One region of the Mesorhizobium australafricanum genome, then DNA from elsewhere that is predicted to be linked to it. Evidence: riboswitches for the same ligand, from Rfam matches in the RefSeq annotation. Region 1 holds a riboswitch; each other region holds the start of a gene.
The links. Region 1 has a riboswitch for cobalamin ahead of RFM98_RS14765 (DUF1636 family protein). Riboswitches for the same ligand answer to the same signal wherever they lie in the genome.

Region 1 (4,187 bases):
CGCGCGACGGGTAGTCGGCGCCGCAGATGTCGATGATCGAGATGAACTGGCAGCGCGGATCGTCGCGCAGGAAGGTCGCCACCTCGACCAGATTGCCGGGGTCGACGGAGACCGTCAGCTCGCCATACGCAAGCACGACTTCGCCGATGCGGCCAGAGAGCTTCTCGCCGAGATAGGTGGAGAGTTCGTTCAACGCTTGGGTCATCGGCTCACCGCTCGATCGTGCCGGTGCGGCGGATCTTCTTCTGCAGAAGGAGAATGCCGTAGAGCAGCGCTTCCGCGCTCGGTGGGCAGCCGGGCACATAGATGTCGACCGGCACGATGCGGTCGCAGCCGCGCACCACCGAGTAGGAATAGTGGTAGTAGCCGCCGCCATTGGCGCAGGAGCCCATCGAGATGACGTAGCGCGGCTCCGGCATCTGGTCGTAGACCTTGCGCAGCGCCGGCGCCATCTTGTTGGTCAGCGTGCCGGCGACGATCATGATGTCGGACTGGCGCGGGGACGCGCGCGGCGCAACGCCGAAACGCTCCGAGTCATAGCGCGGCATCGAGGTGTGAATCATCTCGACCGCGCAGCAGGCGAGGCCGAAGGTCATGAACATCAGCGAGCCGCTGCGCGCCCAGGTGATCAGCGCTTCGGTCGAGGTGACAAGGAAGCCCTTGTCGGCCAGTTCATTGTTGATTTCGAGGAAGAAGGGATCGTCCTCCCCCACCGGCCTGCCGGTGTTGGGATCGATGATGCCCTTGGGCTTCGGCGCGACGAGGGTGCCTGAACTGTCGTTCAATCCCATTCCAGCGCTCCTTTTTTCCATTCATAGGCAAAGCCGATGGTCAGCACCGCCAAAAACACCATCATCGACCAGAAGCCGAGCATGCCGAGCTTGGAGAAGGACACCGCCCACGGAAACAGGAAGGCGACCTCGAGGTCGAAGATGATGAACAGGATCGACACCAGGTAGAAGCGAATGTCGAATTTCATGCGGGCGTCGTCGAACGAGTTGAATCCGCATTCATAGGCGGAAAGCTTTTCCGGATCGGGACTGCGGTAGGCCACCAGGAAGGGGGCGACGAGAAGCGCCAGACCGACGACCGTCGCCACGGCGATGAACAGGACGATGGGCAGATACGAACTCAGGAGTGCGCTCATGCGGCGGCTTTCCTTCGGGGGCAGTTCACTTTGATTACAGCAACGAACTCTAATGCGGAAGCGTGACAGTTTAACCGCTGAACCGTTTTAAGGGGCCCATGCTGCAACGCGGCGAGGGTTAGCGCAGCGGTTTCGGTGACGCAAGTCAAACCTTGTTCAATTCGCGGCCCTGGACGCCATATCGGAAGAAACTGGTCCGATCCGCTCCTGTTTGATTTCCTTCACTTTTTACTCCACTTTTCTCTCCTGACATATCTCCCGCCATTTGCCTGCTAGCATGGCCGGAATCACCGGCTAAAAATCCGACGGACGATCGCGGCAAGGGTACCTTGATGAAGGAGAAAATCTCGCTCGCCATGGCCAGGCGCATCGCGCTGGGTGCGCAAGGGTTCAACGACCCTCGGCCCGGTGGCGTTCCGGATCGCCGGCACCTTGCGCGTGTGCTTTCGCGAACCGGCCTGTTGCAGATCGATTCCGTAAGCGCCGTGGTGCGCGCTCATTATATGCCGCTCTATTCGCGTCTCGGTCCCTACCCGCTTGCGCTGCTCGACAACGCCGCGGTCACCCGCAAGCGCGCGGTCTTTGAATATTGGGCGCATGAGGCGTCGTTTCTGCCCGTCGAGACCTATCCTTTGATGCGCTGGCGCATGCAGCGCGCCGAGCAGGGCGACGAGATGTATCTCGGCCTGGCGAAATGGGGCCGTGAACGCAAAACGACGATCGACGAGATCTACGCGCAAGTCGCCGAACGCGGGCCGATCGCCGCATCCGACATCGAGGGCCACAAGGGTAATGGCGGCTGGTGGGGCTGGAGCGAGGCCAAGCACGCTTTTGAGTGGCTGTTCTGGGCCGGCCGTATCACCACCGCCTACCGGCGCGGCTTCGAACGCTATTACGACCTGCCCGAGCGCGTTTTGCCGCAGGCCGTGCTCGACCTGCCCGTCCCCTCGGTCGAGGACGCGCATCGCGAATTGCTGCGCATTTCCGCCCGCGCCCATGGCATTGCCACCTATGGCGACCTGCGCGACTATTTTCGCCTGGCGCCGGGCGACACGAAAGACCGCATCGGGGAACTGGTCGAGACGGGCGAATTGCTGCCGGTGAAGGTCGAAGGCTGGGACAAGACCGCCTATCTTCACAAGGACGCACGCTTTCCGCGCCGAATCGAAGCGCGCGCCCTGCTCGCGCCTTTCGATCCAGTCGTCTTCGAGCGCACGCGGACGGAAAAGCTGTTCGACTTCCGCTACCGCATCGAGATCTACACGCCGGCCGAAAAACGCCAATACGGCTATTACGTGCTGCCCTTCCTGCTCGGCGACCGGATCGTCGCCCGTGTCGATCTGAGGGCCGACCGCCCGGCCAGCGTGCTGCGCGTCCACGCCACCTATGCCGAGCCCGGCGCTCCGCCCGACACGGCCGCCCAGTTGTTCGAAGAACTGAAGCAGATGCAAGGCTGGCTCGGCCTGGAACGCATCGAGGTAACGCCCGCCGGCGATCTGGGGCAGCCGCTGGCCGACATCGCGGTGTCGTAGCCGTGCGTTGACACTGTCGCCTGCAAAAGCCTAAATCCGGCCCAGACGGTCCCTTGCCCGCAACGGCAAGGGCCAAGAGGGAATGCGGTGCGGGCCGAAAACCCAAATCCGCGGCTGTCCCCGCAACTGTAAGCGACGAGCCCCGGCCGAAAACCACTGGGATGTTCCCGGGAAGGCGGCATTCAGGGTGACGACCCGCGAGCCAGGAGACCTGCCGTCTGAGACTTTTTGAATCCGATCGCCCGGCGGGTTTCCGGGCAAGGAGCATGGTTTTTTGGACCACAACGGCAGTTTTTCGGCTGGCACAGCGGACAATGCGTCCAGCGATCCCGACGCGTTGGCTGGCGTGACCGTCATCGTCTGCTCATCCTGCCGCGACGAAACCGGTTCGGACGCGCAGCAGCGCGCCGGCGCGCTGCTGGCCGAAGATGCGCGCTGCGCGGCATCGGGCGAGAAAATCCGCATCCGCACTGTCGAATGCCTCGGCAATTGCAAGCGCCGCCTAAGCGCCGCGCTGCTGCGCGACGGCTGCTGGAGCTACGTCTTCGGCGACTTGAATACGACCAGCGGCGCCGATCTCGTCGCCGGCGCAAAGCTCTTCGCCACCTCGACCGATGGCCTGATCCCGTGGCGTGGCCGTCCCGAATCCCTCAAGCGCGGCCTCGTTGCCCGCATCCCTCCCCTCGACATGCTGAAGGACTGACCATGAACGCTTCCGTTTCCCGTGTTCCTTGCACGGTCGTCACCGGCTTTCTCGGCGCCGGCAAGACGACGCTGGTCCGCCATCTTCTGGAAAACGCTGGCGGCAAGCGTATTGCGATCATCGTCAACGAATTCGGCGACATCGGCATCGACGGCGAAATCCTGAAGGGCTGCGGCATCGATACCTGTCCTGAGGAAAACATTGTCGAACTGGCCAACGGCTGCATCTGCTGCACCGTCGCCGATGATTTCGTCCCGGCGCTCGACCAGATCCTGTCGCGCACGCCGAAGGTCGATCACATCCTGATCGAAACCTCGGGCCTGGCTTTGCCGAAGCCGCTGGTCCAGGCCTTTCAGTGGCCAAGTGTGAAGAGCCGCGTGACGGTCGACGGCGTCATCGCCGTGGTCGATGGTCCGGCGCTGGCCGACGGCCGCGTCTCCGCCGACATGGACGCCCTGCAGGCGCAGCGCGCGGCGGACGTGACGCTCGACCATGACGATCCGGTCGAGGAGGTGTTCGAGGACCAGATCGCCTGCGCCGACCTGATCATCCTGTCAAAGAGCGATCTGATGGACACCGCCGGCTCTGCCCGCGCCAACGCCGTCATCAACGAGCACTCCGCCCGCGCCGTGAAAATCGTGCCGACATCGCACGGCAAGGTCGACCCGTCCGTGCTGCTCGGCCTCGGTCTCGCCGTCGAGGACGACATCGAGAACCGCAAGTCGCATCATGACGGCGCCTTCGACCACGAGCATGACGACTTCGACACCTTCATTGTCGACATTCCCTCGATCGCCAACCCGGA
Region 2 (4,187 bases), on a different contig from region 1:
GGTTCTCGGACCAGCCGGAATGCGCGCGTACATCAGGCCTCCCGCCACGCCAAGAACCGCGTAAAGGACAAACATTGCCTTCAGCGCCGTGAGCCGCGAAATCCCGATCGTCACCAGGAAATCGGGGCTGGTTGCAGCAAGGGCGCCAAACGCTGCCGCCAGCGCACCTAGCAGGCTGTAGCGTGCGAACGCCTTCGTGCGGTCCGCATCCGCGACAAGCCGCGACAGGACGGCATGCTCCAGCGGAACGAAGATGCTGACGCTTCCCGATGAGGGATTGATCGTGCCCACGAACGCCACGAGCAGTACAAGCGCATAGCTGCGTGACTGCGTATAGGCCAGCCCGGTTGCGATCATCAGGCAGGACGCAGCTACAAGCAGGGTACGCCGGTCCGCGTGCACCGCCAGGAACCCGATACCGAGCGTCAATAATGCCGAACCAAGGAGTGCGACGGTCGCGACGATACCGATCTCAAGCGGTCCGAGACCGATCGCCGCCAGATATACAGGCAGGAGCACAGCGGCAAAGCCGTCGCCAAAATCCCGAAGGGCCCGCGCCGCGTAGATGTCCGCGGCTCGGCCTTTCCTTTCGTAGTTCGGCTGTTCGACACCGCGGGCCAACGTAGCTCCCTTCGGAATTTCGAACGGATTGTAGGTCAGCCGCCCGTCCTGAGGTGCACTTGATCGAGCGCGAGCTTCAGCCCCCTGGCCAACTTCCCAACGTCGTCATTCGCCCGGAAATGCGTGAAGAATAGCTGGGTTTCGTCGTCGAGCATATGGTTGTGCACGGCGGTCACCTATCCGGCTTTCCCGCATGGCTTTCAGCACCGGGAGTAGCTCTAGGCCGCTCGGCTACGCGGCGCGCCGAAGATCGACCAGCCGCCGGCGATGAGCACCGCTGTCACGGCAAGCAGCGCCGCCAGGCTCGGCAGGTGGAAGAACATGTCCCGCCACCTGGGCTCGACGACCGCGCCGGTGCTGAAACTCTCGCCGCTGAACTGGCAAAGAATCCAGGAGGCGCCGCTGCGCACCATATCGGCATCGATGTCGGAGATCAGCGCCCTCGCGTCGCGTTCGGCAGAGGGCATCGTCGCCATATAGGTGAGCAGCGCCTTGGCGGTGGCGAGATAGCCATGGCTGCATTCGTTGAACGGGCTTTCCTCATCACCGAGGCTTCCCGGCATCAGGCCCCAGAGGCAGTAGGTGTATTGCAGATTGCCGTGATTATAGAGCCGCCGGAAGGTCGGATCGGTCACGGTCTGGCGCCGGGCGAGGTCGAGGATGTCGCCGCGATAGCGCGCGATCACCGCCATCTGGCCATGGGTCAGGCTGGGGATCTGGATGCCGGGGGGAGGGGGCGTGGAGGACCCGCTATGCGCTTGCGCCGATGCCGCGGTCAGAAGCGCGAGCAACGCCGCCATCGAGCAATTCCAGGAAAAGTGTAATGCGGTTTTCCGTCCGGAATTGCGAGAAAACAAAAGACCAAAGTGGTTCAGCGGTCGTATCGACCGTTGAGCCAATTTGGCCGCCAGGGCGCAGAACCGTGGCGGCCAACGCATGGATTTCAGGCGTAGCGGCGTGCCGGGCCGCGCTGGTCGCGCGCCGCGACCACGCGCGCGGCAACCGCGCCGAAGCCGAGCCCGACGACGGTCCACAGCACGAGCTGGATGCCGAGCGAGGCAACGCGGAACTGCCACAGCACGATCGCCGAGAAGTTCTCCGGCACTTCGTTGATGTCGGGCAACGCCGCCTTCACCAGCGCGAAGACCACAAGGAAGGCGAGCCCGGCCACGATCGAGGCGTTCCAGGCGCCGAGCTGGTTCCACAGCCGCTGTGCCAGCCCAACCGCCGCCACCATCGCCGCGATCGAGATCACGATCATGATGAAGAATAGCTCGGTGCGATAGGCGATGGTTTCGGGATTGCCGACCGCGGGTGGGTTCGCCGGGTATTTGAGGCTGGGCACGACGATCACGGCGAGGAAGCCGAGCAGCGCCAGCAGCGCCGAGGTGCCGCGAGGCCCGAGCGAGCCCAGACGGCCATAGGCATAGGCGAAGACCAGCGAGAACAGCCCGCCAAGAGCGGCGCCATAGACCAGCACGCCGGTTGCGAGACCAATGCCGGCCTGTGTGGCGCGGCTGACCATCTCGGGCTCTGGCGCCTCGCCGGCCGCCTGCGCCTGCTGTTCCTCGTAGGCGATCGCCTTGTCGACCTGCGGCTCGCCATAGACGCGGGCGAAGGCGAACGCCAGAATCCCCGCGACCAGCCCGACAAGCATGCCGCGCAGCAAAAGTTTTCCGACCATGTCACTAATCCCTCTGAGCAATTCCAGGAAAAGTGCGTAGCGGTTTTCCGTCCGGAATTGCGTTCAACCAATCAAGCAATTCCAGGAAAAGTGCGTAGCGGTTTTCCGTCCGGAATTGCGTTCAACCAATCAAGCAATTCCAGGAAAAGTGCGTAGCGGTTTTCCGTCCGGAATTGCGTTGAGCCAGAATCGAAAGCGAGTTCAGCGATGCCGAACCGCTTTAGTGGCAGGGGAAGCCGAGCAGGTGGCGGCCGTCATGCACGAATTCGTGCACCGCCGTGCCGCGGATCAGCGACGTCGCGCCTTCTTCCGCGCCGACGAAATAGATCATCAGCATCAGCATCAGGCCGGCGAAGATGGCCCAGGGCAGAAGCTCGCGAACCGGAATCGCAACCGGACCGTAGCTGGGGGCGAAGGTGGTGTCGGACATATTGACCTCCCGTGGGATACTGCGTCCCGTTGATCGAACAATGCTGCGGAATAAGGCCTGACTTTCGGCTGGTGCCGATTACAGTGGCGCGACCGTGCCGGACTCGCACCGGCTTCCAATCCCGTATAGCGCTAAAACACTTGTCAGCACTTCGTTCGCCTGTCAACGACATGTAATGGCGGCACGGCTTCGTGAGGCCTATTTTTTGACTGGGCCACGGAGTTTTTCATGCTCGCCCGCCTGACGATGATCGCAAGCGCTGCGACGCCCGGCATGCGCAAGGGCCGCTTTCCGAAGGAGGAGGCGCCGGAGGCGCGGGCCCTTGAGCGTGCGGGCGCGCTGGCCGCTTCGCTGCGCCGCGCCGATCGCGTCTGGACAAGTCCAGCACTTGCCGCGCGGCGGACGGCCGAGGCGCTTGGCCTTGACGCCACGGTCGAGCAGTTGCTTGCCGAGCAGGATTTCGCGCGCTGGGCCGGCAAAGGCTTCGAGGAGGTGCAGGCCCAGGACCCGGAAGGCATGGCGGCCTGGCTCGCCGACGCGGACGCAGCGCCCCATGGCGGCGAATCGCTTGCCGCCGTCGCCCGGCGCGGTGCCGCGCTGATGGAGCGCCTTGCCGGCGAGAGCGGCCACACCATCGCGCTCACCCATGCCGCGCCGATCCGCGCCGCCATGGTGCATGTGCTGGGCGCGCCGCTTTCCTCGGTGTGGAAGATCGACATCGAGCCGCTGTCGCTCACCGAGTTCCGAAGCGACGGCCGCCGCTGGGTGCTGCACTCAAGCGGCGTCGTCGTCGCCGGCTGAGCAGTCGGGCGTGAACGGTCCGCCGGCGGATCCTCTCACGCTTGGATAGCCGTTCGGCGCGATATCAAGCTGCCTTACCCTTTTCAGCGATCGCTAACGGAACGGAAACGCCTCGCTGCTATGGTGCCGCCCCGTGGCGAGGAGGACCGCGCCCGAGGAGCCCGCCGGATATGGCCAAATTTCCCGAGACCGAGCGCCGTCTTCATGTGCGCGAATTCGTGCTCAAGGAAGCCACGATCATTGCCGGCGGCGTCAGGATCGGCTGCTCGGTCAGGAACCAGCACCATCATGGCGCGGAATTGCGCGTGAGCGTGGATGTCGACATCCCGGAACGCTTCCTGCTCGAGGTTCCGGCCGACGATACAGTCTATCGCGCTTTGGTGCGCTGGCGGCGCAACGACCGGATCGGCGTGGCGCTCTACAGCAATGCGCTGAAGGACTGACGCTCAAACATAGCGGCGCACGCTCGCCTGGTAGGCGCGGTAGGGTTCGCCGAACTTGCGTTCCAGATAGGCTTCCTCGCGCAGCACCACGCCGTAATGCAGGATCGGGAAGCTCGCGACGAGGGCGACGACGGCCCACCAACTGTCGAAGAGAAGCCCGATTCCGAGAAGCAGCCCCATCAGGCCAATATAGAGCGGGTTGCGGGTG
Region 3 (4,187 bases), on a different contig from region 1:
TCCCGGAAAGAAGCTCATGTCGGTTTCCTCAGGCGAAGCGGAGCGCCGACCTGGCCTTCGCCTTGGCGGCTTCTTCCTCGCGGTTGCGCGGTTCCTGCGCGGTCTCGAGCGAATCGATGAGCTCGCGCGCGATCGCGGCGATCGCCTCGACCGCGTGGTGGAAGGCATGCTCGTTGCGCTTGGAAGGCTTGGTCGAGCCGCTCAGCTTGCGCACGAATTGAAGCGCGGCGTCATGTACTTCGTCATTGGTCGCCGGCGGCTCGAAATTGGCCAGGGTCTTGATGTTGCGGCACATGGCTTGAACTCCTTACCTTGCTTGCTCTGCCCACCAGCTAGTCGGCGTCGAGCGGCTCCGTTCCAACCGGCTTGCCGTCGCGCGACAGCCTGATCTTCTCGACCTTGTCCTCGGCCGCCTTCAGCAACCGGTCGCAATGGGCCTTCAGCGCCTCGCCGCGCTCATAGATCTTGATCGACTGGTCGAGCGGGACGTCGCCGCGCTCCAGATCATCGACGATCTTCTCCAGCGCGTCGAGCGCCTGTTCGAAGCTCATCGCCTTGACGTCCTCATTGCCTTCCACTGCCATACCCTATCCCTTCATCAGCCGCCCGACATGGGCGGCGACTGAAAATGCCAGTCCCTGCAGATCGTAGCCGCCTTCAAGCAGGCTGACGAGCTTGTTGCCGCTGTGGCGCCCGGCGCACTCCATCAGCTGGCCGGTCGCCCAGTCGAAATCGTCCTCGGTCAGGTTGATCTCGGCCAGCGGATCGCGGTGATGCGCGTCGAAGCCGGCGGAAATGATGATCAGGTCCGGCGCGAACGCATCGATGGACGGCAGCACGCGCGACAGGAAGGCGTCGCGGAACAGATCTCCGCCGGTCTGCGGCGCGAGCGGCGCGTTGACGATGTTGCCGGCGCCGGTTTCGCTTTTCGCGCCGGTGCCGGGATAAAGCGGCATCTGGTGCGTCGAGCAATAGAGCACCGAGGGATCGTCCCAGAAAATATCCTGCGTGCCGTTGCCGTGATGGACGTCCCAGTCGACGATGGCGACGCGTTCGGCCTGATGCTTCTTTTGCGCGTGGCGGGCGGCGATCGCCGCGGTGTTGAAAAAGCAGAAACCCATTGCCGTGGTCTTTTCGGCATGGTGGCCGGGCGGGCGGGCAGCGACGAAGGCATTTGCGGCACGGCCCTCGAAGACATCATCGACAGCGGCATTGGCCGCGCCGATCGCCCTGACCACGGCCTGCCAGCTTTTCGGGCTGGCGCTGGTATCGGCATCGATCGAGACGATGCCGCTCTGAGGGATAGCCGCGCGGACACGCTCGACGAAATTTCCGGGATGCGCATAAAGGATCGTCGCCTCGTCGCCTTCCGGCGCGATGACGCGATCGAGCGCCGAAAAAGCCTCGTCATCCAGCACGCGCTCGATAGCCCGCAGACGGTCGGGCCGCTCGGGGTGGCCGGGCGGCGTGATGTGTTCCAGGAAGATCGGATGCGTGTAGAGACGGGTGGCCATGGCGCCTAATCTAGGCACCCGCGGCGCGGATGACCATGTTTGAGAAGCCGAATGGCTGGGGAAAATTGCGTCAGCCCGTGTCGCTGGCGCCATTGGCGCGGCCCAAGCTTCGCGGTAAGGTCTCCTCGCTGCCTGGTGCCCGCGACGCGGGAGAATCGGGAACACGGTTGAACTCCGTGGCGTGCCCAACGCTGTGAGGGGGACCGCGCCGGCAAAAGCCACTGTCGATGACGGGAAGGCGCCGGAACGGGTCGATCCCGAGCCAGAAGACCGGCCTGGCAGACATGGTCCTCCGCTTGGTCAGGCGGATGACTGCTTGTCGCAAGGGGAAAAGCGATGACGGCAACAGCAATCGCCGCGAGCGGCGATGACTTCGACCAATTGGCGCGCGATGCGGTCTACCGGGCGATATTCACCAGGCGTGACGTGCGCAGCCATTTCACGGCCGACGACCTCGAGGATGCCGTGCTGGCGCGGCTCATCACCGCCGCCCACCATGCGCCGTCGGTCGGCTACATGCAGCCCTGGAATTTCATCGTCATCCGCGATGGGGAGCGACGGCGACAGGTGCGCGACCTGTTCCTTGCCGCGCGCGAGCAGGAACTGCCGGCGATCGAGGAGGAACGGCAGGCGCTCTACAGGAAGCTGAAGCTCGAAGGCATCTGCGAAAGCGCGCTTAATCTGTGCATCACCTGCGACCGGCATCGCTCAAAGGACTCGCCGCTCGGGCGCTGGCACAACCCGGAGATGGACCTCTACAGCACCGTCTGCGCGGTGCAGAATTTCTGGCTGGCGGCACGGGCCGAAGGTGTCGGCGTCGGCTGGGTCAGCATCATCGAGAAGGAAGCGCTGAAGCAGCTCTTGTCGATCCCGGAGCATGTCACGCCGGTCGCCTATCTCTGCGTTGGACGCGTCTCATCCTTCGCGCCGAAGCCGGACCTCGAGGCGCATGGCTGGGGCAAGCGCCTGCCGCTGCCCGAACTGGTGATGAGCGAGACATTCAACGGCGCCGGCGAAGCGCCGCTCAAATCGGCGATCGCAAGGCTTGGCGGCGGTTCTTAGAGCGTTTCACCGTTTCACGGAAACGGCGAACCGCTCTGTCTCCTTGTTTTGACGCAATTCCGAACGGAAAACCGTTTCACACTTTTCCTGGAATTTGCTCTAGAAGCCGTGATCAGGCGGCTCTTCGCACCGAGGCTGCCGCCGATCAGGCGGCCCGGGGCGTATCCCAGCGCGAGCCGCCGCCAAACGAGCCCAGCGCCTTGTCGCGCAGTTCCCTGAATTTCGAGGACGCCTCGGCCAGCCGGTGGTCCCATTCGGGATTGGGGACCTGGCCCTCGATCGCATCGAAATAGACCTGCATCAACGAAGCGATGGCAAAGGGCTCGATGAAGGCGGCCTTGAAGGCCCAGGCAAAGACGATGGCCAGCACGAATGCCCAGCCGGCAAGCTGGCCCGGCATGACCCAGAGAATGGCGGCCGCCGGGGCGAGCATCAGAAGGAAGATGACGAAGGACACGCCCCACATGATTACCGCCAGCCAGACGGCGTTCTTGACCATGTGCTTGCCGTTCTGGGCGTAAAGCACGACGCCTTGCCGCGCCGTCTCGAAGGGCGAGCTCGAATTAGTGCGGATGTTGTAGCCGAGGATGATCTCGTCGACATAGGTCAGCGACAGGCGGATGACGGTGTTGATGAAGCTGACGATGCCGCTCAGGCCCGGAATAGGCAGGAAGGCGGCGATGCCGCCGATCAGGCCGGTGATGGCGCGGATGGCGCCCTTGACCAGCTGGTCGACGACGAAAAGGATGTTGGCCTCGGCAAAGCGCTGGGTGACCACCTCCTTAGCATAGGCGATCTGGCCCTGGCCGTCGGGCACGTCATGGCCGTCGATCAGATGCACCATGACGGCGATATGGCCGGCCTTGAGCACATAGAGGATGTATTCGCGGATCCAGTAAACGGCGATCGAGACGACACCGAAGCCGACCACGCCGCCCCACAAGGCAAAGGACATCGGCCCGTCAGGATCGGTCGAGATATGGCCGACGCCATAGCCGACGCTGGCGCCGGTGCCGGTCGCCATGATGTAGGCGACCGTGATGCCGAAATAGACGATCATGCGAAAGACGATGAACGGCCATGTCCGCATCATGATTGACACCGACCGGCCGATGCTGAAGTCCCACATAGCCCCGACTCTCCACCCTCGCGCATGACCCCGAAAATCGGAATCGATTTTCGGAAAAGGGTCATGCGCTGAATCATAGTTTTACAGCGTCCTTTGCGCGTCCAAAGAACGCGCGGCGCTGCAAGAGAATGGCGCAGGAGGATGCGCTCGCCCCTACAATTGTCAATCACGGCAGGGTTGCGCCGGCTCGAAACCGGTGCACAACCCGGGTGGCTTGGTTACCCCGGCGTGCCGTCAAGGCTTCTTGCGCAAGCCCTCGAGCAGTTGCTTGAACGCCGTGATCGCCTTCTTCGACATCGCTTCCACGTGCCGCCGACAATGCTGACCGAAGGCGTCACCTGGGTGACGCCCGGGATCGGCATCGGCATGGCGCTGGGGTCCTTTGCCGCCGGGTGGATGGTCGACAATTTCGGTCCGCAGAGCGGGTTCTGGGTGTCGGTGGCATCTGGCGCAATCGCGCTGGCCACCGTGATCGCTGGCCA

Region 2: linked by a shared signal. The riboswitch ahead of RFM98_RS17745 (CbtB domain-containing protein) and the one ahead of RFM98_RS14765 (DUF1636 family protein) in region 1 are both predicted to bind cobalamin.
Region 3: linked by a shared signal. The riboswitch ahead of bluB (5,6-dimethylbenzimidazole synthase) and the one ahead of RFM98_RS14765 (DUF1636 family protein) in region 1 are both predicted to bind cobalamin.

Annotation. Positions count from the first base shown of each region.
Region 1 is NZ_JAVIIT010000006.1:324,683-328,869, reverse strand. Features, by position in the region: gene RFM98_RS14785 (NADH-quinone oxidoreductase subunit C) at 1-205, opposite strand, end outside; gene RFM98_RS14780 (NuoB/complex I 20 kDa subunit family protein) at 210-791, opposite strand; gene RFM98_RS14775 (NADH-quinone oxidoreductase subunit A) at 782-1,147, opposite strand; gene RFM98_RS14770 (winged helix-turn-helix domain-containing protein) at 1,480-2,679, shown strand; cobalamin riboswitch at 2,709-2,912, shown strand; gene RFM98_RS14765 (DUF1636 family protein) at 2,954-3,382, shown strand; gene cobW (cobalamin biosynthesis protein CobW) at 3,385-4,187, shown strand, end outside.
Region 2 is NZ_JAVIIT010000008.1:199,319-203,505, forward strand. Features, by position in the region: gene RFM98_RS17725 (MFS transporter) at 1-621, opposite strand, end outside; gene RFM98_RS17730 (DUF1259 domain-containing protein) at 657-797, opposite strand; gene RFM98_RS17735 (hypothetical protein) at 840-1,421, opposite strand; gene RFM98_RS17740 (CbtA family protein) at 1,565-2,305, opposite strand; gene RFM98_RS17745 (CbtB domain-containing protein) at 2,526-2,735, opposite strand; adenosylcobalamin (AdoCbl) riboswitch at 2,736-2,879, opposite strand; gene RFM98_RS17750 (histidine phosphatase family protein) at 2,964-3,536, shown strand; gene RFM98_RS17755 (PilZ domain-containing protein) at 3,707-3,979, shown strand; gene RFM98_RS17760 (methyltransferase family protein) at 3,983-4,187, opposite strand, start outside.
Region 3 is NZ_JAVIIT010000002.1:249,465-253,651, forward strand. Features, by position in the region: gene RFM98_RS04665 (pirin family protein) at 1-18, opposite strand, end outside; gene RFM98_RS04670 (DUF2277 domain-containing protein) at 29-295, opposite strand; gene RFM98_RS04675 (exodeoxyribonuclease VII small subunit) at 333-584, opposite strand; gene RFM98_RS04680 (histone deacetylase family protein) at 588-1,514, opposite strand; cobalamin riboswitch at 1,631-1,807, shown strand; gene bluB (5,6-dimethylbenzimidazole synthase) at 1,851-2,576, shown strand; gene RFM98_RS04690 (hypothetical protein) at 2,722-3,705, opposite strand; partial or broken gene RFM98_RS04695 (MFS transporter) at 3,970-4,187, shown strand, end outside.